One region of the Enterococcus sp. S86.2 genome, then DNA from elsewhere that is predicted to be linked to it. Evidence: a T-box and tRNA genes for the amino acid it is inferred to sense, from the RefSeq annotation. Region 1 holds a T-box; the other holds one or more tRNA genes.
The links. A T-box is a leader RNA that pairs with one kind of tRNA and senses whether it is charged. The one in region 1 lies ahead of AC6R0T_RS03495 (valine--tRNA ligase), so its partner is inferred to be a tRNA-Val.
Positions count from the first base shown of each region.

Region 2: it has a tRNA-Val gene. The T-box ahead of AC6R0T_RS03495 (valine--tRNA ligase) is inferred to sense a tRNA for this amino acid. The anticodon was not compared.

Region 1 covers NZ_CM206813.1:767,528-782,040, forward strand. Annotated here, with positions in the region: gene ezrA (septation ring formation regulator EzrA) at 1-72, shown strand, start outside; gene AC6R0T_RS03460 (glycoside hydrolase family 2 protein) at 267-2,063, opposite strand; gene AC6R0T_RS03465 (AraC family transcriptional regulator) at 2,165-2,974, shown strand; gene AC6R0T_RS03470 (cysteine desulfurase family protein) at 3,126-4,268, shown strand; gene thiI (tRNA uracil 4-sulfurtransferase ThiI) at 4,287-5,498, shown strand; gene AC6R0T_RS03480 (SpaH/EbpB family LPXTG-anchored major pilin) at 5,842-7,434, shown strand; gene AC6R0T_RS03485 (redox-sensing transcriptional repressor Rex) at 7,685-8,350, shown strand; gene tpx (thiol peroxidase) at 8,435-8,926, shown strand; T-box leader at 8,968-9,178, shown strand; gene AC6R0T_RS03495 (valine--tRNA ligase) at 9,417-12,056, shown strand; gene AC6R0T_RS03500 (bifunctional folylpolyglutamate synthase/dihydrofolate synthase) at 12,418-13,737, shown strand; gene AC6R0T_RS03505 (HAD family hydrolase) at 13,727-14,383, shown strand; gene radC (RadC family protein) at 14,441-14,513, shown strand, end outside.
Region 2 covers NZ_CM206813.1:345,781-360,293, reverse strand. Annotated here, with positions in the region: tRNA gene AC6R0T_RS01565 (tRNA-Gly) at 1-51, opposite strand, end outside; tRNA gene AC6R0T_RS01560 (tRNA-Asp) at 53-128, opposite strand; tRNA gene AC6R0T_RS01555 (tRNA-Met) at 147-220, opposite strand; tRNA gene AC6R0T_RS01550 (tRNA-Ser) at 269-358, opposite strand; tRNA gene AC6R0T_RS01545 (tRNA-Ile) at 387-460, opposite strand; tRNA gene AC6R0T_RS01540 (tRNA-Met) at 474-547, opposite strand; tRNA gene AC6R0T_RS01535 (tRNA-Ala) at 581-653, opposite strand; tRNA gene AC6R0T_RS01530 (tRNA-Pro) at 668-741, opposite strand; tRNA gene AC6R0T_RS01525 (tRNA-Arg) at 756-829, opposite strand; tRNA gene AC6R0T_RS01520 (tRNA-Leu) at 840-925, opposite strand; tRNA gene AC6R0T_RS01515 (tRNA-Gly) at 946-1,017, opposite strand; tRNA gene AC6R0T_RS01510 (tRNA-Thr) at 1,028-1,100, opposite strand; tRNA gene AC6R0T_RS01505 (tRNA-Leu) at 1,107-1,188, opposite strand; tRNA gene AC6R0T_RS01500 (tRNA-Lys) at 1,199-1,271, opposite strand; tRNA gene AC6R0T_RS01495 (tRNA-Val) at 1,275-1,347, opposite strand; rRNA gene rrf (5S ribosomal RNA) at 1,356-1,471, opposite strand; rRNA gene AC6R0T_RS01485 (23S ribosomal RNA) at 1,550-4,463, opposite strand; tRNA gene AC6R0T_RS01480 (tRNA-Ala) at 4,642-4,714, opposite strand; rRNA gene AC6R0T_RS01475 (16S ribosomal RNA) at 4,799-6,358, opposite strand; gene lysS (lysine--tRNA ligase) at 6,986-8,485, opposite strand; gene dusB (tRNA dihydrouridine synthase DusB) at 8,661-9,671, opposite strand; gene hslO (Hsp33 family molecular chaperone HslO) at 9,664-10,551, opposite strand; gene AC6R0T_RS01455 (LURP-one-related/scramblase family protein) at 10,979-11,476, opposite strand; gene ftsH (ATP-dependent zinc metalloprotease FtsH) at 11,572-13,707, opposite strand; gene hpt (hypoxanthine phosphoribosyltransferase) at 13,863-14,408, opposite strand; gene tilS (tRNA lysidine(34) synthetase TilS) at 14,445-14,513, opposite strand, start outside.

The DNA.
Region 1 (14,513 bases):
TTAGAACGAGTTGAGCCTGGTGCTTTTAAACGAATCGAAAACTTCTATTTTAAAAATCGTGATTTAGTCTAATAAAAATGCGAGTCTAAAAGTGACTCGCATTTTTTCTATTTAAAGAGCCAAGGAACTTTTCATTGTTCCTCGGCTCTTTTTGACAAATAAAATTAAATTCAAATCACCTGTCGCTTGTTTTTAGTCACTTTCAAATCTATTAGTAAAGAGTCTTTTAGTAAAATAGGAGAAAGCTACTGGTGTCATATAACAGCTCAGTCTTCAATTCTGGCGTGTTGGGAATTGATTTCTTTGAATTTTTGTACATCAAATTTTGGCTTTCGGTCGTAATAATAAAGTCCGTTACGTTCTTGTTCAACGTCGTAAAGTTGGGTATAACAAAAACCAAATATTTTTTCATGTTGCAACAAAACATCGGTTAATCCGCGATAGCGTGCAAAAAATTCTTCTTCAGTTTGGGGAGCATCGCCATATCCCCAAGCGTTTTCTGGCTTATTATCTGGGTCCCATTTGATACCACCGTATTCACTTACGCAATAAGGTAGACCTTTTTGATAACTTTGACGCAGGTGATGCTCATCCCAAAACTCGCCATTTTCTTGTAGTGAACCAGTGAAATGTTCCTTAAATACTGTCGGGTCTTGGCAATAATCATGAAGGTCATAAATGTCGGTTACAACATGATAATTTCCACTGGTGTCAACGATTGGACGGGTAGAATCAAATTGTTTGGTCGTATAATAAATGAGTTCAACGATCTCGTCCCGTTGTTTGCGCCCATTGACATCCCAAGTCTCATTCATAGGACACCAAGTTACAATAGCTGGATGATTAAAATCGCGCTGGAGTAATTCTTGCCATTCTGGTAAAAAGTGGAAAACAGCTTCAGACTCGGATAAATCTAATCCCCAATTGGCCATCTCACCCCAGACGAGATAACCGGCGCGATCACAATGATATAAAAAGCGCGATTCAAAAGCTTTCTCATGCAGACGTGCGCCGTTGAAACCACAAGCAAGCGAAAGTTCAATGTCCTTTTTTAAATCCTCATCACTAGGAGCAGTATAAATTCCGGCTGGATAAAATCCTTGATCTAAGACAGTCCGCTGGAAAACAGAGCGCCCGTTTAACAAAAAGCGATAACCAGACATAGCAACTTCTCGCAGTCCAAAATAACTTTGTAAAATATCTTCTTCAAAAGTAAAAGTAATGTCATATAACCGACCAGCTCCTAGTTCCCACAAGTGGGTTTTTGCTAAGGAAATTTCAAGCATGGTCTGGTTACCTGTTAAAACGCTAGTAGCTTCTCCCATCTTTTCACCTTGATAAAAAGCAGTTGCGTTTAACTTGCCGCTGCCATTGGTAATGACTTCAATTGCAATTTTACCTTCAGCAATATTAGGAAAGTAGCGCAATGTTTTAATATGTTTTGGTGGCAAAAATTCGAGCCAGACCGTTTGCCAAATGCCAGTTGTACGGGTGTAATCACAGCCGCGGGAGTAAAAAAAGCGACTTTGTTTCCCAACCGGTTGACGATTTTCCTTCATGTTGTCTTCAGCATAAACAATGATAGTATTTTTCCCAGCGTGCATCACTTTTGAAATATCAAAATAAAAAGAAGCGTAGCCGCCTTGATGGGTTCCAACTGAGTGTCCGTTAACGAATACTTCGCAAAAATAATCGACAGCACCAAAATGTAAATGACAGCATTTTGTGACTTCTTCTTTCGTTAAAATAATTTCTCGTTGGTACCAGCAAGCAGGAATAAAATCTTGGTAGCCAATGCCAGAAAGGCTACTTTCAGGGCAAAATGGAACGGTAATCTGCTGCGTAAAAGGATTTTCATTTGGCGCACTTTGCCAATTCTCAAAAATATTTTCATTTGTATTTAAGACGGTATTTTTCGTATCATTAGTGACTTTATGCCAATTACGATCGCGGCCACTGCGGCCAAAATCAAAGGCAAAATTCCAAGTCCCGTTTAGATTGCGCCAATTTCCCCGCATTTTTTGTGGATTGGGATGTTCTGGTCTAGGGATTGTTGTAGTCATTTTTTTCCTCCATTGACGATTTATTGTGTTATGTATAGTATACAATCATAAGGATTTAAAAAAATGCAGAATAGAGCTAATTAAGTGAGGAATACACGCAAATGAAAGAATATATTTTGAGCTTTTTACCCAGTCAGTTTTCCAACCCTGATCAATTTCGAGTTGAACTGGCTGGCATTACTTTTCCTTTTAAAGGCTATTTTGTGAATCGCGTTGATTCAAAACTCTATAGCTTGGAATATGTTATCGCCGGCAAGGGAATGATCGAAGTAGATGGGCTTTTACACGAAGTCAAAGCCGGGGATAGCTTTTTATTACCACTGGGGCACCAACATCGCTATTGGTCTGATGATAAGGAACCTTTTCATAAAATCTGGGTGAATGTTTCTGGAGCGTTGTGCCAGCAATTGATGCAAACCTATCAATTACAAAGACAATATGTTTTCTTTCAAACGGATACTTTTAATGTTTTGCAAAGAATGCTCACTGCCTGCGAAAAAAAAGGCACGACACAAGAACGCAGTGCTACATGCGCACTACTATTTCATGAAATTCTACTTATTTTAGCTGAAGGGCAACCACACCAACACCATTTGGTACCAAGCAACATACAAGCAGTCAAAGAATATTTAGATAATCATCTGCAAGAAAATGTTACCTTAGACAAGTTAGCAAATGTAGCCAGTTTATCGCCATCACAGCTTACACGACAATTTAAGCGCTACTTTCAGCAGACGCCGTATGCCTATTATCTAAGTAAAAAAATTGAGTCTGCGCAATTATTGCTAAAAGAAACACTATTAAGTGTCCAAGAAATTGCTGCGCGGTTAAATTTTTCTGATGAGCATTATTTTTCCAATGTATTCCGACAAAAAACGGGCATGACACCAACGGCTTGGCGCAAAAAGTAAGTTTTATCAGATATTTATAAAAAAGTAACGATTAAAAATGGCAACATGCACAGCGAAACTACTTTATTAGGAAAAGATAAAGTACGTTACCTTGAAACCAGACGAATGTCCGTTTATAATAGGAAAGAATTTGAGAAGGGAAGTTTTTTTCATGATATATTTTGACAACAGTGCGACGACAGCCATCGCACCACTTGCGCTGGATGCCTATCTGAAGACGAGTCAACGGATTATTGGAAATCCTTCTAGTCTTCACGATTTAGGCAATCAGGCAAATCGTTTACTGCAACAAGCTCGTAAGCAAATCGCTGAGCTACTAGCAGTGCAGGCTAATGAAATATATTTCACTTCTGGGGGAACAGAAGGAGATAACTGGGTTTTAAAAGGTACCGCTTTGGATAAAAAGGACTTTGGCCGCCACATTATTATTTCCAGTGTTGAACATCCGGCTGTTAGTGAAACGGCCGCTCAATTAGCAGAAAATGGGTTTGAAGTTAGTGTAGCTCCTGTAGGAAAAGATGGACTAGTCGATGTTACAAAATTAAAAGATTTAATCCGCAAAGATACAATTTTAGTTTCTGTTATGGCGGTTAATAATGAAGTTGGTGCCATACAGCCAATTCAAGCAATTAGTGAAGTTTTAAAAGATTATCCGAAAATTCACTTTCATGTAGATGCCGTGCAGGCTATTGGAAAAGTTTCTCAAGAAGAGTGGTTAACACCAAGAGTAGATTTCGCCACTTTTTCGGCACATAAATTTCACGGTCCTCGTGGCGTAGGCTTTATCTTTTGGCGCAAAGGTCGCAGAATCGCTCCGCTATTAACAGGAGGCGGCCAAGAAAATAATCAACGGAGTGGTACAGAAAACGTGCCAGGAATTGTTGCGGCTTCAAAAGCATTGCGCTTAACATTGGAGCAAAAAGCTAAGCGGCCTGATCATGTGCCAACATTACGTAAATACTTATATGAAGCTTTAGTAAAATATGAGAAGGTAACGATTTTTAGTGGGGAAGAAAATTACGCACCGCATATCTTATGTTTTGGAATTAAAGACATTCGTGGCGAAGTTTTAGTTCATGCTTTAGAAGAAAAACAAATTTTTGTTTCTACTACAAGTGCCTGCTCAAGTCGTAAACATGTTGAAAGCAGTACCTTACACGCGATGAATGTACCTGCTAATTTGGCAACTACTGCGATTCGCGTTAGTCTAGATGAAAGCAACACAATGGCTGAAGTGGAACAATTTTTAATTGTTTTCCATCAGCTTTATCAAAAATTCAGTAAAATCAATTAATAGAACAGGAGTTTTAAGGTGAACTACACAGAAATCATGGTGCGGTACGGGGAACTTTCCACAAAAGGAAAAAACCGCCGCAGCTTTATTCGGCAATTAGCAGACAATGTAAAAAGCGCACTGGCTGCTTATCCCAATTTAAAAATTGATGCCCAACGAGACCGGATGCACATTTTATTAAATGGCGAAGATAGTCAACCTGTAATTGAGCGGTTGCAAAAAGTTTTTGGCATTCAAAATTTTTCACCGAGCTTGCGGGTTGAAAAAAATATCGCTGCAATTAAAGCAGGTATCGCGCAAATTATGGCTTATGCTTACACTGGCAGTGAAACTTTTAAAATTAACGCCAAACGTTCAGACCATGATTTTGAATTGACAAGTAATGAGTTAAATCAAACATTAGGTAGCTATGTTTTTTCATTATATCCGGATATTAAAGTCCAAATGAAAATGCCAGATATTAATTTGCGGGTGGAAATTCGCTTAGATGGTGTCTACTTGTCTTATGAAACCATTAAAGGTGCTGGCGGCTTACCGGTTGGAACCAGTGGCAAAGGAATGTTGATGCTTTCTGGCGGAATTGATTCACCAGTGGCGGGTTATCTAGCTATGAAACGCGGCGTTGAAATCGAAGCAGTACATTTTGCTAGTCCGCCTTATACAAGTGAGCAGGCATTACAAAAAGCCAAAGACTTAACCGAAAAATTGACACCTTATGTCGGCAATATTCAATTTATCGAAGTACCATTTACTGAAATTCAAGAAGAAATCAAGAAAAAAGTGCCACAAGGCTACTGGATGACTTTAACGCGGCGAATGATGTTACGCCTAACCGATGCAATTCGTGAGGCGCGTAAAGGGTTAGTCATTATAAATGGTGAATCACTGGGACAAGTTGCTTCTCAAACATTACAAAGTATGGTGGCTATTAATGAAGTCTCCACAACGCCGATTATTCGTCCAGTTGTTACAATGGATAAATTAGAGATCATTGAAATCGCACAAGCAATCGACACCTTTGAATTGGCGATTCAACCTTTTGAAGACTGCTGTACAATTTTTGCCCCACCCCAACCGAAAACACGCCCGAATTTAGATAAAGTTCATCATTATGAGAAAGCATTAGATATTGATGGTATGATTCTACGCGCATTAAACGGTCTTAAAATTGAAGAAATCACCCCTAATGCCACCAGTGAAAAAGAAGCAGAATTTGCTGATCTATTATAGGTAAAAAGTACGAAAAAGTGCGTTAGTGCGTGATTTTTATTTAAACAATAAAAAAATATGTCAGCCAAAATGACGTTGTTTTCAATCAAAGTTAGAAATATTTTTCCTTGATTTTGCTTGAAATGATATTTATCTAAAATTAAATAACAATTAGAAAATGATGAAAGAGGCGCCCCGCCTCTTTTTTTCTTTGTAAAAAAACACGCAAGCGCTTAAAACAGTTGATGAATCACCATTTGGCTAAACTTTGCCCCCTATAAAATCCTCTGATATGATTAATTTAGGTTAGAAATCCAAAAAAAAATGATGAAGTCTAGCTAAAAGAAAGAGGGAGGGAAACAAAATGAAACACAAATCGAAGTTGTTTGGACTGTTGGCAATTATTACGATGTTAGTACCATTGTTTGTTGGCGGAATTGTTGGAGGGGCTGCAGAGGCGACCGGGACTGCTGATAATGAACCTGGTACAATTAATATGGTTCTCCACAAAAAAGAATTTGATACAATGCCAGATTCAAAGGCAAATACTGGTGAATTAATGAATAATTTTGGCGGTAAGGGTTTAAATGGCGCTGGTTTTACGGCATTTAATATCACCGATTTTGTTTATGGCTTAATTAAAGATGGTGAAGTTTCTGATGCAGCTGCAGCTATCGCAAAAGCACAAGCAGTTGCTGCAGGAATCGAAAAAGGTTCTAGCACAACAATTGGTGCAAAAGACTATAAAAAATATACTGACATGGGAGCGGAAGCTAAGGCTGAAGTTACTACTGCCGAAGTCGACGGTGAAGATGGAATTGCGAAATTTAATGACTTAGCATACAAAACTAATGACAAGCATAGCGTGTATATGTTTATTGAAACAACAATTCCAGATAATGTGGGCACACATGCAGCTCCATTAATTGTTTCACTACCATTGACAAATAGTGCTGGTAAATATTTAACAACTGCACATTTGTATCCAAAAGATGTAACATTTACAGATGGCAAGCACTTAGATACAGATGGATTGACTGAAGTTGATCTTACAGATGCTGACAAAACAAACCATATCTATGGGACTGAAGTAGGAAAAGTTCACGACTTTACTATTAACTTCACTATTCCAGCTAAAATCAAAGATAAAACTTCATATGGTTTTACTGATACACCAAGTAAAGGGTTAGAATTAGTTGTACCAGAGGGTGACAGCGACATTAATGGCGCAGTGACGATTACCCCGTCAGAAGGTGGTCCTGGACTAGTTGCAGGCACTCACTATACAATTACTGCAAATACTAACGATGGTGGCTTTACCGTTGACTTTAAAGTTGATCAAGCTGTTGTACAAGCATTAGCAGGCAAATCCTTTACTGCTTCTTACCAAATGGTAGTAACAGACGAAGCAGAAGAATATCAAAAGTTTGGAAATAAAGCAACTGTGACAGTTGGGGACAAAAATTATTCTTATGAGACACCAAAATTAATTTATGGTGGCCATACATTTGTTAAGCAAGATAAAAACACAAAAGCAAAATTAGCTGGTGCTAAATTTGTTATTACTAAACATGGAGAGGATACAACTAAAGCTTTAAAATTCACAAAAAAAGATGGCAAATATGTATTAGCTGCAAATGGCGCTACTGAATTAGAAACAGATGCAAATGGTGTGATTAATGTAGAAGGTTTAGATTATGGCGAGTATGACTTGCACGAAACAGCTGCGCCTAATGAGTATATTAAATTAGATGCTCCTGTACAATTTACAATCGCTCCTAATACAGCTGAAGGTGCAACAACGTTAATTCCATCAAAAACTGTAGATAACGTTAAAAAAGGTCTTTTACCTTCAACTGGTGGCACTGGTATCATCGCATTCCTAGCAGTAGGTGTGGCATTGATGGCAGGTGCATTCATCTGGTACCGCAAATCTAAAGTGAACGAAGAAGTATAAAATTTAATACTTGAAAAAGGAAAGCTGCGGCTTTCCTTTTTTTTCGTAAAAAGCCTTGCTGCGAGATTCTGGCAAAAATATGAGGCAAATTGAATTGATATTTTTTTTTAATTTTGTGACTAACAGATAGATCTATCATTTTTTGTTATTAAAAAAACTTTGTGAATTTGTTTTGCTATCAAAATAACTTGCGAGGATGTCTGTGGCATGATACACTGACTATGTGAAAAAACGAACAAAGGAGCCAATCATGGTCGAAGATAGTAAGTTAAAACAGATTCCTAAGGCAACAGCGAAACGTTTGCCTTTATATTTACGCTATTTAAATATGTTACAAGACTCCGGTATTAAACGAATTAAATCAAAAGAATTTGCAGAGATCACACAAGTTCCTTCTGCTACTATTCGACGCGATTTTTCCCATTTAGGGGAATTGGGTCGAAGTGGTTATGGCTATGATGTTAGTTATTTGATTGAGGTTTTTAATAGTATTTTAGATACCAATGAAGAAAAAAGAATTGCTTTAGTTGGCTTTGGGAATCTAGGGAAAGCATTAGCAAACAACAATTTTCGGCGTAATAGTAATTTGAATATTGTTGCCGTTTTTGATAATAATCCAGATTTAGTCGGAAAAGTGATTGATGGTCATGAAATTTACAGTATGGCCGAATTTGATACAATTGCAAAGGAAAAGTGTGTGACGGTTGCAATTTCGACTGTGCCAAGTCAGTTCTCGCAAGAAGCAGTAAATGTGATTGTAAAAGCGGGGATTACGGCGATTTTAAATTTTGCACCAGACCGCGTGGACGTACCAGGAAATGTGCATGTGCAATACATCGACTTAACGACAGAATTACAGACGTTGATTTTCTTTGACCAAACGTATCAAGATAAAACAGCGGTGGCAAATAGTTAAGCAGTATCTTTGGTTTTTTACCGATCCTTATCTATACTGAATGTAGCAAGATATTTAACAACATCAGTAAAAGGAGAAGATAAAATGGAATTAACAAAAAAAGGCCAACCCGTAACATTACCCGGTGAACAACCAGCCGTTGGTGAAAAAGCGCCAGCTTTTACTTTAGCAGACTTGCAAGATGTTAAACATACGGTTACCGATTTTTTAGATAAACCAACAATTTTAAGTGTTGTGCCAGATATTGATACCCGTGTTTGCGCTATTCAAACCAAACGTTTTAATATGGAAGCAAGCCAAATAAAAGAGCTTAATTTTGCCACTATTTCAAATAATACCAAAGTAGAACAAGCTGCTTGGTGTGGGCAAGAAGGTGTAGATATGTTAATGCTTCATGATCCGGATAATACGATGGATGAAAACTATCATTTATTAATTCCAGCAACCAATCACTATGCCCGCGTTATTTTTGTTTTGGATAAAGAAGGCGTGATTCAATATCGGGAAATTGTACCAGAAATTAGTCAAGAGCCAGATTATGAAAAAGCGCTAGCAGCGGCGAAAAGTTTAATTTAAAAATTCTGATTTGACACTTGGTATGCTTCATTGTAGAATAAGCCCAGACGTTGAACAAGAGGAGTAGTAGAAGACTGCGTTTGAGAGAGGAAATCACAGCTGAGAGATTTCCACGTAAGTTTTGCGAAGGTAGCTTGGGAGTCTTTGATTGGAAATTTTAGTAAAATCAAACGTTTCGTGACCGTTAACTCACGCTTAAGAGGTAGAGTGATCTACAAATTAGGTGGTACCGCGTAAATTTACGTCCTAAGATGCTTGGCATCTTAGGACTTTTTTTATTGTTAAACAGATTTAAGTTTTAAGAATAATTTTTATTGGTTTATTAAAGTAGCAAGGATTCATTTTATAGCGAAGATGTTTTAGCATGAAAAATTATTTTTCATGCGAGAAATCAAGCGCGGAATTTTTATTGTTTAGTTTACAGGCGGTTGAGATTAAAGTTTTGATTTGCAAAGGCTAGTTAATTTTTAAAATTTAAGGGGGCAAAAAAATGTCTGATAATTTATCAACAAAGTATAATCCACAAGAAGTGGAAGCAGGCCGTTATCAAAAATGGTTGGACGAAGATTTATTTAAACCAAGTGGGGATAAAAAAGCAAAACCTTATTCTATTGTGATCCCACCACCAAATGTTACCGGAAAATTACACTTAGGTCATGCTTGGGATACAACCTTGCAAGATATGATTATTCGCCAAAAACGGATGCAAGGTTTTGATACGTTATGGCTACCAGGAATGGATCATGCCGGTATTGCAACGCAGGCCAAAGTAGAAGAAAAATTGCGGGAACAAGGAATCTCTCGTTATGATTTAGGTCGGGAAAAATTTATTGATAACGTTTGGGAATGGAAAGATGAATATGCCGATCATATTCGTGAGCAATGGGCTAAAATGGGTCTTTCTTTAGATTATTCTCGGGAACGTTTTACTTTAGATGAAGGGTTGTCAGAAGCAGTCCGCAAAGTTTTTGTTACCTTATACGAAAAAGATCTGATTTATCGTGGTGAATATATTATCAACTGGGACCCGCAAGCCCGCACTGCCTTATCAGATATTGAAGTGATTCATAAAGATATTGAAGGTGCTTTTTATCATATGACGTATCCTTTAAGTGATGGAACAGGTGAATTGGAAATTGCGACAACCCGTCCTGAAACTATGTTAGGAGACACTGCGGTTGCGGTTCACCCAGAAGATGAGCGGTACCAACAATATATTGGCAAAACCGTTATTTTGCCATTAGTGAATAAAGAAATTCCAATTATCGCCGATGAATATGTTGACCGTGAATTTGGAACTGGGGTTGTAAAAATTACGCCAGCTCATGATCCCAATGACTTTGAAGTAGGAAATCGTCACGACTTGCCACGGGTAAATGTCATGAACGATGACGGGACGATGAATGATTTAGCAGGAAAATATGCTGGTATGGATCGTTTTGCTGCTCGAAAATTAATCGTTTCAGATTTAGAAGAAATCGGTCGCTTGGTTAAAATTGAAAAAATGAACCATAATGTTGGGCATTCAGAACGGACCGGCGTAGTGGTGGAACCCCGCTTATCAACACAATGGTTTGTGAAGATGGCACCTCTTGCCAAAGAAGCAATTGAAAACCAAACAACAGAAGATGCCGTTGAATTTTACCCACCACGCTTTAATCAAACATTCTTGCGTTGGATGGATAATGTTCATGACTGGGTAATTTCGCGCCAATTGTGGTGGGGACATCAAATCCCAGCCTGGTATCACAAAGAAACCGGAGAAATGTATGTCGGTATGCAAGAACCTAGCGATAGTGAAAACTGGGTTCAAGATCCAGATGTATTGGACACGTGGTTCTCTTCTGCTTTGTGGCCATTTTCAACTATGGGTTGGCCTAATACAGATAGTGAAGATTACAAGCGCTATTTCCCAACCAATACATTAGTTACCGGATATGATATTATCTTTTTCTGGGTTAGCCGGATGATTTTCCAAAGTTTGGAATTTACTGGTGAACGTCCATTTAACAACGTTTTAATTCATGGGCTAATTCGGGATGAACAAGGGCGGAAGATGAGTAAGTCGCTTGGTAACGGGATTGATCCAATGGATGTCATTGACAAATATGGGGCAGATGCCTTGCGTTGGTTCTTATCCAATGGTTCTGCTCCTGGTCAAGATGTGCGTTTTAGTTATGAAAAAATGGATGCTGCCTGGAATTTTATCAATAAAATTTGGAATGCTGCTCGTTTTGTTTTGATGAATGTCGAAGGTATGACCGCTGCAGATATTAATCTAAATGGGGAAAAAACAGTGGCAGACCGCTGGATTTTAACCCGTTTAAATGAGACAGTTGAAAAAGTAACCGACTTGTTTGATCGCTTTGAATTTGGTGAAGCTGGTCGTCAATTATACAATTTCATTTGGGATGATTTCTGTGATTGGTATATTGAAATGAGTAAAGAAGTTTTATACGGAGAAGATGAAAGTTCTAAACAAATGAACAAGAGTATTTTGGTCTACACACTAGATCAAATCTTGCGTTTGTTGCACCCAATCATGCCATTTGTAACAGAAGAGATTTGGAGCAAATTGCCTCATGAAGGAACGTCACTAGTAACAGCAGCTTATCCAGTTGTTCAACCAGAATTTAACGATGCAGCAGCTGTAAAAGGCATGGAATTCTTAATTGAATTGATTCGTGCGGTACGAAATATTCGTGCCGAGGTGAATACACCATTATCTAAACCAATTACTTTGTTAATTCATACCACAGATGCTGAAATTGATGAATTTCTAGTTGCTAATAAAAACTATATTGAACGCTTCTGCAACCCAGAAGAGTTGGTGATCTCAGGAGAAGTTGACGCACCAGAACTTGCGATGTCTGCTGTTTTAACGGGTGCAAAAATCTACTTGCCACTAACAGGTCTAATCAATATTGATGAAGAATTGCAACGTTTAGAAAAAGAATTGTCAAAATGGAACAATGAAGTAAAACGCGTCCAAGGTAAACTTGCTAACGAACGTTTTGTTTCAAATGCTCCTGAGGCTGTCGTAGCAGAAGAGCGGGCCAAAGAAGCCGATTATTTAGATAAACAAAAGGCAGTTAGTGAACGAATTGAACAATTGCGGACGATTAAGTAAAGCACTTGGTATTATCAAGCTAAATTAGAAATGAGTGTTTTGTTTTAGCAATAAAAAAGCTAAGGTGATTTTTATACCTATTTGAATAAATCGCTTATTTTTAAAAGAACGAAAAATATGGCGTCAAATAAATAAGAGAGTAAGGGCACAGGTCCTTACTCTCTTTTTATCGAGATTAAAAAAGGAATAGCACTATGGTTAATGAAAGTTCAGTGATGAAATTAGACAAAATAAGTGTCTGGTGATGCAATGGTTTAGTTGTAAAAATGTGAGATGAAACTAAGCTGTATTTTCTAATGGCAACGATTTGTTTTTTTCTTTACCTAGGAGTTTGTTATAATGAAGCGGTGAGGTGGGAAAAATGGTAGAAACGGGAAGTAAAGCAATTGAATGGATTCACAGTCGCAGACCCTTTGGCCAAAGACCAGGGTTAGAGCGCGTTAAAGCATTATTAGCTTTAGTTGATCATCCTGAAAAAAAAGTACCAACAATTCATATTGCCGGTACCAATGGGAAAGGTTCAACTGTTAGCTATTTAAAAGAAATGTTACAAGAAGCAGGGATTGTCGTTGGCACTTTCACGTCACCTTATATTGAAAGTTTCCACGAAAGAATTGCCATTAATGGCAAATTTATCACGGATGAAGAATTGGTCACATTGGTAAATAAGTACCAACCATTAGTTGAAAAATTAGATCAGCAAGAAGCGGTTAGCGGCATTACGGAATTTGAAGTATTAACAGCGCTGGCTTTGGATTACTTTGTCGGTAAAGTCGATGTTGCAATTATTGAAGTAGGTCTAGGCGGATTGTTAGATTCTACCAATATCGTGGAGCCGATGTTGACTGGGATAACGACGATTGGTTATGACCATACCGAAATTCTAGGAGACACCTTAGAGGAGATTGCAGCGCAAAAAGCCGGGATTATTAAACCAAACATTCCAGTTGTAACGGGGAATATTGCAGATAATGCATTAGGTGTCATTATAGATACCGCCACAAAAAATAATGCCGAAATTTATCGCTTTGGTAAAGAATACGAGGTCACTTATTTGCATCCAGATGATAATTGGGGCGAATGGTTTGATTTTCGTAATCAAAACGGAAAATTAAAAAATTTAAAAACAGCGCTAATTGGACGTCATCAGCCGGAAAATGCGGGGGTTGCAATTCAGTTATTTGAATTGTATTGTGCATTAAACAAGATTAATTGGCAGGAAAAAGAAATTAAAAAAGCTTTGCAACAGACGTTTTGGCCAGCTCGCATGGAGCGACTTAGCTCAGAACCATTAATTATTTTAGATGGTGCACATAATACCCATGCTATGAAGCGCTTAGTTGAATCCATGCAAGATGAATTCAAAGGTCGCAAATTGCATATTTTGTTTTCAGCTTTAGAGACAAAAAATGTCACTGAAATGCTACAAGAATTACTAAAACTAAAAAATGGTCATATTTATTTAACGACATTTGATTACCCCAGAGCAATCAAATTAGATGATGATTTTGTCAATATTGATGATAAGCGGGTGTCGATTGTTTCTTTATGGCAATTTGGTTTGGCCGAGATTTTAGAAAAAATGGATGATGAATCGTTGTTACTTGTAACTGGCTCATTGTATTTTGTTTCAGAGGTAAGAAGCTTATTGCTAGAAATGGGAGGCGCACATGCAAGTTAAAGGTGTTATCTTTGATATGGACGGATTAATTTTTGATACGGAGCAACTTTATTATGCCGGTGCCCAAAAAGCGGCAGATAAATTTGGCATTCCCTATGATAAAGACTTGTATCTAGATTTACTCGGCATTTCAGATGAAGAGGTAATAAAACGTTATCACGAAATGTTTGATCACAAATTCGGTAAAACACAAGTGTCAGATTTTATTGCAGCTTCCTATGAGAATACGAAAATGATGTTTGCTAGTGGTCAGGCGGTTTTAAAACCGGGGGTCATGGAGCTGTTAGCTTATCTGCAAGCGGCAAAAATAGACTGGATCATCGCTTCTAGTAATCAACGTAAAGTAATCGATGAATTATTGTTTCGAGCCGATTTAAGCAAGCATTTTCCTAAGATTGTCTCGTGTGAAGATGTACTGCGGGCTAAACCTGATCCGGCAATTTTTTTAGCAGCACAAGCTATTCTAGGGACCAAAAAGGCAGAAACGCTAGTTTTAGAAGATTCACAAAATGGCGTTTTAGCCGCATTTCAAGCGAATATTCCGGTAATTATGATCCCGGATTTACTTCCTCCAGATGAAGTGTTAGCAGCAAAGACACGCGCTGTTTTACCTTCTTTACATGAAGTAAAAAACTATCTAAGTTAAAAATGAATGACAACTCCTTTGCGTATCTTATTTAAAAGAGTGCAAAGGAGTTTTTTGATGGGGAAAAAAGTATTACCACTTAGTATGCGTCCACGAGAACGTTTAAAGGAAAAAGGAGCAAAAGTGCTTT
Region 2 (14,513 bases), 420 kb from region 1:
CTCGCGACAACAGCTTGGAAGGCTGTGGTTTTACCACTAAACTACACCCGCATGGCGGTCCCGACGGGACTCGAACCCGCGATCTCCTGCGTGACAGGCAGGCGTGATAACCACTACACTACGGGACCAGGATTTAGTTTTTAAAATTGCGGGAGCAGGATTTGAACCTACGACCTTCGGGTTATGAGCCCGACGAGCTACCAGACTGCTCCATCCCGCGATAATATAAGTTTTACTAACTCTCTACATAAATATAGAATTGTAGCAAAGGAGGATAAGGGATTCGAACCCTTGCACGGTTTTACCCGCCTGACGGTTTTCAAGACCGTTCCCTTCAGCCGGACTTGGGTAATCCTCCAAAAAAATCAAATCTACAATGCCACGGATGGACCTTGTAGGACTCGAACCTACGACCGGACGGTTATGAGCCGTCTGCTCTAACCAACTGAGCTAAAGGTCCAGGCTCTAAAAAATCGCGGCGGAGGGGATCGAACCCCCGACCTCCCGGGTATGAACCGGACGCTCTAGCCAGCTGAGCTACACCGCGAATAATCACTTTATTATTACTATTAAAATGATATGGAGCCTAGCGGGATCGAACCGCTGACCTCCTGCGTGCAAAGCAGGCGCTCTCCCAGCTGAGCTAAGGCCCCTTATTTCTTTTAAATCGGGAAGACAGGATTCGAACCTGCGACCCCTTGGTCCCAAACCAAGTGCTCTACCAAGCTGAGCTACTTCCCGTTAAATTATTACTACGCGCCCAAGAGGAGTCGAACCCCTAACCTTTTGATCCGTAGTCAAACACTCTATCCAGTTGAGCTATGGGCGCATCTTTCTAATGCCGAGGACCGGAATCGAACCGGTACGGTGATCACTCACCGCAGGATTTTAAGTCCTGTGCGTCTGCCAGTTCCGCCACCCCGGCTTTTTTACTTTTTAAAGTAAAGCGGAAAACGGGGTTCGAACCCGCGACCCCCACCTTGGCAAGGTGGTGCTCTACCACTGAGCTATTTCCGCATGGTTTTGATGCCGGCTAAAGGACTTGAACCCTCGACCCTCTGATTACAAATCAGATGCTCTACCAACTGAGCTAAGCCGGCCTTTTATGCGGGTGAAGGGACTTGAACCCCCACGCCGTAAGGCGCCAGATCCTAAATCTGGTGCGTCTGCCAATTCCGCCACACCCGCATATTTCTTATGAGCCGTACAGGGCTCGAACCTGTGACCCTCTGATTAAAAGTCAGATGCTCTACCAACTGAGCTAACGGCTCATATGGGGGTTAACGGGTTCGAACCGCTGACCCTCTGCTTGTAAGGCAGATGCTCTCCCAGCTGAGCTAAACCCCCATAAGTTCGCGTGGCGACGTCCTACTCTCACAAAGGGAAACCCTTCACTACAATCGGCGCTAAGAAGCTTAACTTCTGTGTTCGGCATGGTTACAGGTGTATCCTTCTCGCTATCGCCACCACACTATTTAATTAAGTGAATTTCATTCACTCAAAACTGGATCTTGAAGTTTTTCAAAACTCTTCCGAGTTTTCTTTTACTTTGGTTAAGCCCTCGATCGATTAGTATCAGTCCGCTCCATACATCACTGTACTTCCACTCCTGACCTATCTACCTGATCTTCTCTCAGGGATCTTACTTTCTTTAAGAAATGGGAAATCTCATCTTGAGGTGGGCTTCACACTTAGATGCTTTCAGCGTTTATCCCTTCCCTACATAGCTACCCAGCGATGCCTCTGGCGAGACAACTGGTACACCAGCGGTAAGTCCATCCCGGTCCTCTCGTACTAAGGACAGCTCCTCTCAAATTTCCAACGCCCGCGACGGATAGGGACCGAACTGTCTCACGACGTTCTGAACCCAGCTCGCGTGCCGCTTTAATGGGCGAACAGCCCAACCCTTGGGACCGACTACAGCCCCAGGATGCGACGAGCCGACATCGAGGTGCCAAACCTCCCCGTCGATGTGGACTCTTGGGGGAGATAAGCCTGTTATCCCCAGGGTAGCTTTTATCCGTTGAGCGATGGCCCTTCCATGCGGAACCACCGGATCACTAAGCCCGACTTTCGTCCCTGCTCGACTTGTAAGTCTCGCAGTCAAGCTCCCTTCTGCCTTTACACTCTGCGAATGATTTCCAACCATTCTGAGGGAACCTTTGGGCGCCTCCGTTACCTTTTAGGAGGCGACCGCCCCAGTCAAACTGCCCATCTGACACTGTCTCCCACCACGATTAGTGGTGCGGGTTAGAGTGGCCATAACACAAGGGTAGTATCCCACCATTGCCTCCTTCGAAACTAGCGTCCCGATCTCTACGGCTCCTACCTATCCTGTACATGTGGTACAGACACTCAATATCAAACTACAGTAAAGCTCCATGGGGTCTTTCCGTCCTGTCGCGGGTAACCTGCATCTTCACAGGTACTAAAATTTCACCGAGTCTCTCGTTGAGACAGTGCCCAAATCGTTACGCCTTTCGTGCGGGTCGGAACTTACCCGACAAGGAATTTCGCTACCTTAGGACCGTTATAGTTACGGCCGCCGTTTACTGGGGCTTCAATTCGTACCTTCGCTTACGCTAAGCACTCCTCTTAACCTTCCAGCACCGGGCAGGCGTCAGCCCCTATACTTCATCTTTCGATTTTGCAGAGACCTGTGTTTTTGATAAACAGTCGCTTGGGCCTATTCACTGCGGCTGACCTTGCGGTCAGCACCCCTTCTCCCGAAGTTACGGGGTCATTTTGCCGAGTTCCTTAACGAGAGTTCTCTCGCTCACCTTAGGATTCTCTCCTCGACTACCTGTGTCGGTTTGCGGTACGGGCCGTTGTCTTCTCACTAGAAGCTTTTCTCGGCAGTGTGACATCAGAAGCTTCGGTACTATTATTTCCCTCCTCATCACAGCTTGTCCTTATAGAAATAAGCATTTGACTCATCTCAAGACTTACTGCTTGAACAGACATATCCATCAGTCTGCACTTCTTAGCCTCCTGCGTCCCTCCATTGCTCAAACAAATACAACGGGTACAGGAATATCAACCTGTTGTCCATCGCCTACGCCTATCGGCCTCGGCTTAGGTCCCGACTAACCCTGGGCGGACGAGCCTTCCCCAGGAAACCTTAGTCATTCGGTGGACAGGATTCTCACCTGTCTTTCGCTACTCATACCGGCATTCTCACTTCTAAGCGCTCCAGCAGTCCTCACGATCTACCTTCAACGCCCTTAGAACGCTCTCCTACCAATACACCTTCGGTGTACTCCACAGCTTCGGTAGTATGTTTAGCCCCGGTACATTTTCGGCGCAGGGTCACTCGACTAGTGAGCTATTACGCACTCTTTAAATGGTGGCTGCTTCTGAGCCAACATCCTAGTTGTCTGTGCAACCCCACATCCTTTTCCACTTAACATACATTTTGGGACCTTAGCTGGTGGTCTGGGCTGTTTCCCTTTCGACTATGGATCTTATCACTCACAGTCTGACTGCCGAATATAAATGAATGGCATTCGGAGTTTATCTGAATTCGGTAACCCGAGATGGGCCCCTAGTCCAAACAGTGCTCTACCTCCATCATTCTTAACTTCGACGCTAGCCCTAAAGCTATTTCGGAGAGAACCAGCTATCTCCAAGTTCGTTTGGAATTTCTCCGCTACCCACACCTCATCCCCGCACTTTTCAACGTACGTGGGTTCGGTCCTCCAGTGCGTTTTACCGCACCTTCAACCTGGACATGGGTAGATCACATGGTTTCGGGTCTACGACTACATACTCATTCGCCCTATTCAGACTCGCTTTCGCTGCGGCTCCGTCTCTTCAACTTAACCTCGCATGCAATCGTAACTCGCCGGTTCATTCTACAAAAGGCACGCTATCACCCATTAACGGGCTCTAACTTGTTGTAGGCACACGGTTTCAGGATCTATTTCACTCCCCTTCCGGGGTGCTTTTCACCTTTCCCTCACGGTACTGGTTCACTATCGGTCACTAGGGAGTATTTAGCCTTGGGAGATGGTCCTCCCGGATTCCGACGGAATTCCTCGTGTTCCGCCGTACTCAGGATCCTCCTAGGTGCCTTCCAAATTTCGCCTACGGGGTTTTTACCCTCTTTGACTGACTTTTCCAAGTCATTCGACTATCTGAAAGAACTACCATATTGGAGTCCTACAACCCCAAGATGCAAGCATCTTGGTTTGGGCTGTTCCCTTTTCGCTCGCCGCTACTTGGGGAATCGATTTTTCTTTCTCTTCCTGCAGGTACTTAGATGTTTCAGTTCTCTGCGTCTACCTCGTATACGCTATGTATTCACGTATACGTAACATCCTATAAAAGATGTTGGGTTCCCCCATTCGGAAATCTCTGGATCATAGCTTACTTACAGCTCCCCAAAGCATATCGGTGTTAGTCCCGTCCTTCATCGGCTCCTAGTGCCAAGGCATCCACCGTGCGCCCTTATTCACTTAACCTTATAAGACCTTACGGTCTGGTTTTGAGCAGTTCTTCTAGCGATAGAAGCTTACTCAAGAAAATAAGCAATTGAACTTATTAAAAAACTCATTCAACGCGGTGTTCTCGGTTTGTTTTGATTTTTTCTTCAAGTATCCAGTTTTCAATGAACAAAATCATGACAACCAATGTTGTCAATGGAGCCTAGCGGGATCGAACCGCTGACCTCCTGCGTGCAAAGCAGGCGCTCTCCCAGCTGAGCTAAGGCCCCATAGTGCTTTTAAATTGAGAGTAAACCCCTCAAAACTGAACAAAGACAAGTTACAAACTGTGTAGTTTCCGTAATATTCCTTAGAAAGGAGGTGATCCAGCCGCACCTTCCGATACGGCTACCTTGTTACGACTTCACCCCAATCATCTATCCCACCTTAGGCGGCTGGCTCCATAAAGGTTACCTCACCGACTTCGGGTGTTACAAACTCTCGTGGTGTGACGGGCGGTGTGTACAAGGCCCGGGAACGTATTCACCGCGGCGTGCTGATCCGCGATTACTAGCGATTCCGGCTTCATGTAGGCGAGTTGCAGCCTACAATCCGAACTGAGAGAAGCTTTAAGAGATTAGCTTAGCCTCGCGACTTCGCAACTCGTTGTACTTCCCATTGTAGCACGTGTGTAGCCCAGGTCATAAGGGGCATGATGATTTGACGTCATCCCCACCTTCCTCCGGTTTGTCACCGGCAGTCTCGCTAGAGTGCCCAACTAAATGATGGCAACTAACAATAAGGGTTGCGCTCGTTGCGGGACTTAACCCAACATCTCACGACACGAGCTGACGACAACCATGCACCACCTGTCACTTTGCCCCCGAAGGGGAAGCTCTATCTCTAGAGTGGTCAAAGGATGTCAAGACCTGGTAAGGTTCTTCGCGTTGCTTCGAATTAAACCACATGCTCCACCGCTTGTGCGGGCCCCCGTCAATTCCTTTGAGTTTCAACCTTGCGGTCGTACTCCCCAGGCGGAGTGCTTAATGCGTTTGCTGCAGCACTGAAGGGCGGAAACCCTCCAACACTTAGCACTCATCGTTTACGGCGTGGACTACCAGGGTATCTAATCCTGTTTGCTCCCCACGCTTTCGAGCCTCAGCGTCAGTTACAGACCAGAGAGCCGCCTTCGCCACTGGTGTTCCTCCATATATCTACGCATTTCACCGCTACACATGGAATTCCACTCTCCTCTTCTGCACTCAAGTCTCCCAGTTTCCAATGACCCTCCCCGGTTGAGCCGGGGGCTTTCACATCAGACTTAAGAAACCGCCTGCGCTCGCTTTACGCCCAATAAATCCGGACAACGCTTGCCACCTACGTATTACCGCGGCTGCTGGCACGTAGTTAGCCGTGGCTTTCTGGTTAGATACCGTCAAGGGATGAACATTTTACTCTCATCCTTGTTCTTCTCTAACAACAGAGTTTTACGATCCGAAAACCTTCTTCACTCACGCGGCGTTGCTCGGTCAGACTTTCGTCCATTGCCGAAGATTCCCTACTGCTGCCTCCCGTAGGAGTCTGGGCCGTGTCTCAGTCCCAGTGTGGCCGATCACCCTCTCAGGTCGGCTATGCATCGTGGCCTTGGTGAGCCGTTACCTCACCAACTAGCTAATGCACCGCGGGTCCATCCTCAAGTGACGCAAAAGCGCCTTTCAAATACTAAACATGTGTTTGGTATTGTTATGCGGTATTAGCACCTGTTTCCAAGTGTTATCCCCCGCTTGAGGGTAGGTTACCCACGTGTTACTCACCCGTTCGCCACTCCTCTTTTTCCGGTGGAGCAAGCTCCGGTGGAAAAAGAAGCGTTCGACTTGCATGTATTAGGCACGCCGCCAGCGTTCGTCCTGAGCCAGGATCAAACTCTCATAAAAAGTGTTTGAACAGTCATAGACTGTTAAGCTCAAATAAAAATTAACTTTGCTAGCTATTGCTTGCATGTTGTTTGCTTCTATAAAAGAAGCGCCCTACACATTGGTTCGTTTGCTTGCTTTGTTCAGTTTTCAAAGGTCTACTTGCGAAGTTAAATGTATTTATCTAACTTGCAATTGGTTGCTTTTTGAAATGTTTCAGCAACTCTTATATCTTATCAGCTGACTTAATTCCTGTCAACTGTTTTTTCAAAAAGTTTTAAAAACTTTTTGAAATGATATTTCAGAAGTTCGCCGCTCATCAAGCAACTCCGTTAGTTTAGCAAGTAGTTAGCTTGCTGTCAACAAGTTTTTTTGTTTTTTTCAAAACTTTTTTCTTGTGATTTTTGAAAATAGCCAAGTCGCTAACGGACAAGTAATAATATACCAACTAAATCGTATCAGGTCAACGATTTTATCTATATTTTTTTGTTTTTTTGTATACCCGATTAATATAAAGTTGCTACATCATAATCATTCGTGAATAAAGCTTTTTCAGTTTTATTATTCACTTGTTTTTCGCTGGTAAATCATAAAAAAAGAGTTCTTGAAAACCAATTTGAAACTGGTTTTCAAGAACTCTTAGAAATTCTAGCGCATTGTTGGGAATAATAATACGTCACGAATTGATTGTGCGTCTGTTAAAAGCATAACTAAACGATCAATCCCGATACCTAAACCACCGGTTGGCGGCATACCATATTCCAAAGCTTCTAGGAAGTCTTCGTCAACGCCATGAGCTTCATCATCACCAGCTTCACGTTGTTTTTCTTGATCTTCAAAGCGAGCGCGTTGGTCGATTGGATCATTTAATTCAGTAAAAGCATTCGCAAACTCACGGCCAACGATGAACAATTCAAACCGATCTGTAAAGCGGCCGTCTTCTGGATTTTTCTTCGCTAATGGTGAAACTTCTACTGGATGGCCATAAATGAAAGTAGGTTGAATCAAGGTATCTTCTACAAACGTTTCAAAGAATTCATTAATGATATGTCCAACTTCCATAGCATCTGTAATTTCAACATTGTGTTCTTTAGCTAAAGCACGTGCATCTTCTAAAGACATTTTTTGCCAGAAATCAACACCGGTTTGTTCTTTAATAGCATCTAACATATGGACGCGTTTGAACTCAGTGTCTAAGTCAACTGCTTTACCGTCATAAGTAAGTTTACCTGTACCTAAAACTTTTTGTGCAGCATTCCGAATGATACCTTCTGTTAAATCCATTACGTCACGATAATCGGTGTAGGCCGTGTACACTTCAATCATAGTAAATTCAGGGTTATGGGTTGTATCAATCCCTTCATTACGGAAGACACGACCGATTTCATAAACTTTTTCCATTCCACCAACGATCAAACGTTTTAAGTGTAATTCCAATGCGATACGCAAATACAAGTCCATATCTAATGCATTGTGATGTGTGATAAAAGGACGTGCAGCAGCACCACCAGCTTGGTTATGCAAGACTGGAGTTTCCACTTCCAAATAACCCAAACCATCTAAGTAACGACGAATTTCACTGATGATTTGACTACGTTTTGTAAAACGTTCAAAACTTTCCCTGTTTGCTACCAAATCCAAATAGCGCTGACGGTAACGTTGCTCTACGTTGGTCAAGCCATGATATTTGTCTGGTAACGGGCGCAATGCTTTTGATAATAAAATAAACTCACGCGCTTTGATTGAAACTTCACCCGTGTTAGTTTTCATAATTTGACCTACGACACCATAAAAATCGCCAAGATCTGCATGTTTAAATAATTCGTAGGCTTCTTCTCCTACTTCATCTTTACGCACATAGATTTGGACTTGGCCTTCACGGTCTTGTAAATGGGCAAAGCCTGCTTTACCTTTACCGCGCTTTGTCATCATACGACCTGCTACGCTAGCAGATAGGTTCATTTCACTTAATTCTTCTTTAGTCCGTTGATCAAACATTTCATGTAATTCTGCGGAATTGTGAGTGCGTTCGAAACGTTTTCCGAAAGGATCGATTCCATTTTCTTGCAGTGCTTCCATCTTCTGGCGACGCACCAGCATTTGATCGTTCAATTCTTCTTGTGTCTGTTGCTGTTGTTCCTCAGTCACGCGTTTTCCTCCTTGTTTTTTAGTTGAAGTAGTGGTTTATCCATTACAAGTTAAATTTTGTAACCCAAAAAAATTGCCAACTACTATAACTCTCTAGTCTATTCTTCCTTATAATGCCAATGAAACCAAAAAAAAGCAAGCCGAAAATCAGCTTCGGCTTGAAAAAAAGCTTAGATTAATGTGCGCTGTGGGCCAATTGCGCACCTTGTATTTTGGCGACAAAATCATCTAAAATTGCGACAATTGTTGCTTGATCTTCTGCTTGATTAACAGCTACTTTTGTTTTAGCTGCTCGCGGAATCCCTTTTAAGTAATAGGATGCATGTTGGCGAAATTCTCTTGCCGCTACCATCTCACCTTTTAAGTCAACTAAACGTTGCAAATGAACTTTAGCAGTTTGAATTTTTTCAGCTGGAGTTGGTTCGTCAATGAGCTCACCTGTAGCTAAATAGCGTTCGGTACGGTGAATCATCCACGGATTACCCAATGCTGCTCTACCAATCATCACACCATCAACACCGACTTCATCTAGCATTCTTTTAGCATCTTGCGGTGTTTTCACGTCACCATTACCCATAAAAGGAATACTAATGTTCTTTTTAACTTCTTTTAAAATATCCCAGTTAGCTTTTCCTTCATACATTTGTACCCGCGTGCGACCGTGCATTGCGATTGCTGACGCCCCGCCAGCTTCGGCAGCTTTCGCATTTTCAACAGCAAAAACGTGTTGATCGTCCCAGCCAATTCGCATTTTAACGGTAACTGGGATATTCACTGCGCTTGTTACTGCTGCTACCATTTCATGGACCTTGTTGGGATCTAGTAACCACTTCGCACCAGCTTCGGCTTTAATAACTTTGTTAACCGGACACCCCATGTTGATGTCAATGATATCTGCTTGGGTGTTTTCAGCAACAAACTTCGCAGCTTCAACTAAAGAATCTTTATTGCCACCAAAAATTTGAACGCTTAAAGGATGTTCGTTTTCATCAATGTAAAGCATTTCTAATGTCTTTTTGTTACGAAAATGAATTCCTTGGTCACTAATCATTTCACAGACTACTAAGCCTGCGCCAAATTCTTTGACCGTTACTCGAAATGCGGCATTGGTAATCCCCGCCATTGGCGCCACGACAACCCGATTAGGAATTTCCACGTTGCCGATTTTCCATGTTTGATTAGTCATTTTTTACTGCCTCCTGCATTAAAGCTTCCAAGTCTTTTTCCGTGTATTCATATTTATTACCACAAAACGCACAAACTGCTTCAGCGCCATGGTCTTCATCAATCATCGCTTTAATTTCATCAGGTCCTAAAGCAATAATCGCTTCAGCAAACTTGTCTTTAGAACAATCACACTTAAATTGGACGGATTTTTCTTCTAGGATCATTAAATCAGTGTCAGGTAATAACGCATCTAAAATTTCTTCTGGTTTTTTCCCAGCATCTAATAAATCAGAAACCCGTGGCATATTGGCTAAGTTGGTTTCAATAGCTGTAATGATTTCATCTGTAGCTCCCGGCATCATTTGCAGCATAAAACCGCCAGCAGTTTTAATACTATCGTCCGTATCCACTAAGACACTCAAACCGACAGCAGAAGGAATTTGCTCTGAAACAGCTAAGTAATAGGTGAAGTCTTCTCCCAATTCACCAGAAACAAGCGGTGTTTGACCAGAAAATGGTTCTTTTAATCCCAAGTCTTTAATAACGGTGAACATCCCTTTTGTCCCGACTGCTCCCCGTACATCAATTTTGCCAGCTTCGTTAAGGGGTAAACTTAAGTGAGGATTTTTAATGTAGCCTTTTACATCGCCATAACCATTACTATCCACCACAATCGCCCCAGCAGGACCATCTCCTTCTACTTTAACCGTTAATTTATCGTCACCTTTTAAAGTAGCCCCTAATAATAAACTTCCTACTAAGGTACGACCTAATGCAGCCGAAGACGTGTTCCATGTATCGTGACGTTTTTGGGCTTCTGTCACTGTTTTTGTAGCATCTACTGCATATGCTCGGACTAAACCGCCATAAGCCAATGCTTTAATTAAATAATCACTCATGATTTTGCTCCTTTGTCGTTTAATAATTGCGTGGTAAGTTAAAAGATAAATTTCACTTGCTGACAGTCCAACCTGCAACTGACTTGGCATTCATTTCTGAATCATACAAGGAAGTTGCATTTTTTTCAACTTTATCAGATTGAATTAAGAAAAAGTATGAAAAAACTCCCTATACTTTTCCACTCTTGTCATCCCCTTGCAAAAAACACCTGAAGGAATCCTTCAAGACTAAGCCATAAAACTAAAATTTCGATACATCGCTGCTTAGACGCAATAAAATTTTTGCTTATTGGCGATTAAGCGAGTTTGCAAAACCAGACATCGTTATAATGTCTGCTGTAATGTTTTTACTGGTGAAAAAAACTTATATTTTCTTATCTGGCAAAAAAGAGACCTCTTGCCATAAGAAGCCTCTTTCGCCACTAGCTTAACTACTTGCAGAAGATGCCGCTGCATTGTCGTCTGCTTTGACACAATCAATTGCTACGACTAAAGCAACGATTAGTTTTTCATAACGTTCATCAAAAACTGTCACTTCATACGTATCTCCCCATGAAACCCAGCGTTTATTGATAACTGCAATTTGCAGACCGTCTTTTACAACTTCAAAGTCCATATCCCACCAATTTCCCTGCACACTAATTCCGTCTGCTTCAATATGGTAGCGCGCTTTAAATAAAGTCAATTCCTTTTTAATCACAATGGCCGCCTCATCATCAATCATAACTGTAAACTGAGGCAAAAGCGCTAAAACTTTTTTGGTAATTTCACCGATAACGTGATCATTGCGATCAAAAATCGTGAACTGCTTTGGAATTTTCAAAAAACTACCTTGAACATGATATAAAGGTTCTTGGTCGGCATCGGTCACGTTAAATTTCTCACCAATACTAAACACTTTTTGTTTGATATAAAGCTTTCTCACACAGACTCCTCATTTCTTTATTTAATATAAATTCGCTTCATTATATGAAAAAAAGACGCAATAGTAAAAACTATCACGTCTTATGAAACATAAGATTATGCATCTTTGTCTGTTTCATCTTTTTCTTGTTTCAATTCATCTTGAACTTCTTTTGTTTCTTGTTCTGGATGGAACTCTGCTTCTTTTGCTTCAGCATCGAAGTAGTCTTTTGCTTCTTCAAAATCTTGTTTTTCTTCGGCTTGTTTTTGCGCGTCTTTTTCTTCTAATGCGCGTTTAGCTTCTTCAAAGGTTTGTGCTTTTTCAGAAGGATACTCTTCTGTTTCTGTTCCTGCTGGCATTTTACCTTCTTCAAACAAGGATTTAATGGCTTTAGCATCCAATGTTTCATGCTCTAATAATTTTTCAGCAATCAACTTATGCTGTGCCCGGTGCGCTTCAATAATTTCATGCGCTTTTTGGTGCGCTTCATTTAGGATACGACGTACTTCTTGGTCAATTTCATAGGCTACTTGTTCAGAGTAAGCTTTTGTTTGACCATAATCACGACCGACAAAGACTTGGTGATTGCCTTCATATTGAACCGGACCTAATTTATCACTCATTCCGTATTCAGTTACCATACTGCGGGCAAGACCTGTCGCTTGTTCAAAGTCATTAGATGCTCCTGTGGATTTCACACCAAAAATTATTTCTTCAGCAGTCCGTCCACCTAAAAGCCCAACGATTTGTTCAAACATGTCGTCTTTGGTCATTAACATTTGATCTTCTTTTGGTAAAGCAATCATATAACCGCCAGCACGACCCCGTGGGATAATCGTTACTTTATGAACAATACGAGCACGAGATAGAACTAAACCAACAATCGTATGTCCGGCTTCGTGGTAAGCCACCATTTCTCTTTCCCGTTTGCTGATTACTTTGTCTTTTTTCGCAGGACCGGCAATAACGCGATCTTCTGCTTCATCGATATCAGAAGCATCGATTTTCTTCTTATTCCGACGAGCAGCTACTAAAGCAGCTTCGTTCAAGACGTTTTCTAAATCTGCCCCCGCAAAACCAGGCGTTTGTTGGGCAATAACTTTCAAATCAACATCGTCAGCTAACGGCTTGTTCCGGGCATGAACACGTAAAATTGCTTCACGACCTTTAACGTCAGGACGACCAACTAAAATTTGACGGTCAAAACGACCTGGACGTAATAACGCTGGGTCTAATACGTCAGAACGGTTTGTTGCAGCGATAACGATAACGCCTTCGTTGCCATCAAAACCATCCATTTCAACGAGTAATTGGTTCAAGGTTTGTTCACGTTCATCGTGACCGCCCCCCATACCCGCGCCACGTTGGCGACCAACAGCATCGATTTCATCAATAAAGATAATCGCAGGTGCATTTTTCTTCGCAGTTTCAAACAAGTCTCTTACCCGAGATGCTCCGACACCGACGAACATTTCAACGAAGTCAGAACCTGAAATGGAATAAAACGGTACGCCAGCTTCGCCTGCTACGGCTTTAGCAAGTAATGTTTTACCAGTTCCGGGAGGTCCTTCTAATAACACACCAGCAGGAATTCTTGCGCCTAATTCAACAAAGCGGCGTGGATCTTTTAAGAATTCAACTACTTCGACTAGTTCTTGTTTTTCTTCTTCGGCACCGGCAACGTCAGAGAAACGAACCCGATTGGCTTTTTTGTCAGCTTCTTTGGCTTTTGATTTGCCAAAGTTCATAACACGGCCGCCACCGCCACCGCCGCCACCTTGTTGTCCCATCATCATGTAAAAGAAGAAAATGATGATCACAAGTGGTAAGAAGGTCATTAGAAGAGAAATCCAAAGACCACTATTGGACTCTTCTTTAATTACTGTTTTCACGTCTTCTTGATCCGCTAGTGCAGTAACTTCTTTCAATGTATTATCGTTTGGTAAAATCGTTGTGGCAAAGTGCGTTGACTCGCTGCTTGTTTCGCCCCAAACGGTTAACCCATTATTGTTTTCTACTTTTTGTTTGTCCTTGTATTCCCCGGTAATTTTATAAACACCATTCACCGGCTGTACACTAAATGACTTCACTTTACCGTCAGATAGTTGTTGGCGGAAAGTAGAGTACTCGATATCTGGCGATTGTTGGCTGTTATTTCCAAATAAGAAATAAACCACCGTAATCATGGCCAAAAGCACGAGTACATAGTATAAGGTATTTTTTAACATACCATTATTACCTTTTTTGTTCATGCTTGCCCTCCTTAATTAATCGAAAGTCTTTTTTTGAAAAATCGTTATTTTAAAACAACTCTTTTCCGTTTAAAAAAGGTCCTTCAAATATTGTTTGTGTGATTTTTATCAATCCTGACCATTTTATTGTATCACAAGTCATTTCATTTAGCGGATTAATTTGATTCGTAAACGCTAGGTTTTAAAACGCCTACATAGGGTAGGTTGCGGTATTGTTCGATATAGTCTAAGCCATAGCCTACGACGAATTCATTTGGCACATCAAAACCAACATAATCCGCTTCAATATCTACTACGCGGCCTTCAGGTTTATCTAATAATGTTACGATTTTGACTGAATTGGCTTTGCGGTATTTAAATAAATCGACTAAATAAGCTAACGTCCGGCCACTATCAATAATATCTTCTACTATTAATAGATCCCGGCCTTCAACATTTGTATCTAAATCTTTTAAAATTTTAACCTCACCAGAAGATACAGTAGCGTTGCCATAACTTGAAACATCCATAAAGTCTAATTCCAAATAGCAGTCCATTTCACGGCAAATATCCGCCATAAAATTAATTGAACCTTTTAAAACACCGATCACAAGGGGATTTTTATCCTTGTATTCTGCTGCTAATTCTTCTCCTAGTTCCTTACAGCGGGCGTTGATTTCTTCTCGTGATACAAGCACTTTTTCAATATCTTTTGCTAACATGTCTGTCTCCTTATTTTACTATCACCAATGGATAGATTATTGGTATTTATAAAGCAGTCTGTAGTGTATTTTATCAGTTTCTACAGCAATACTCAAATAAGAAAA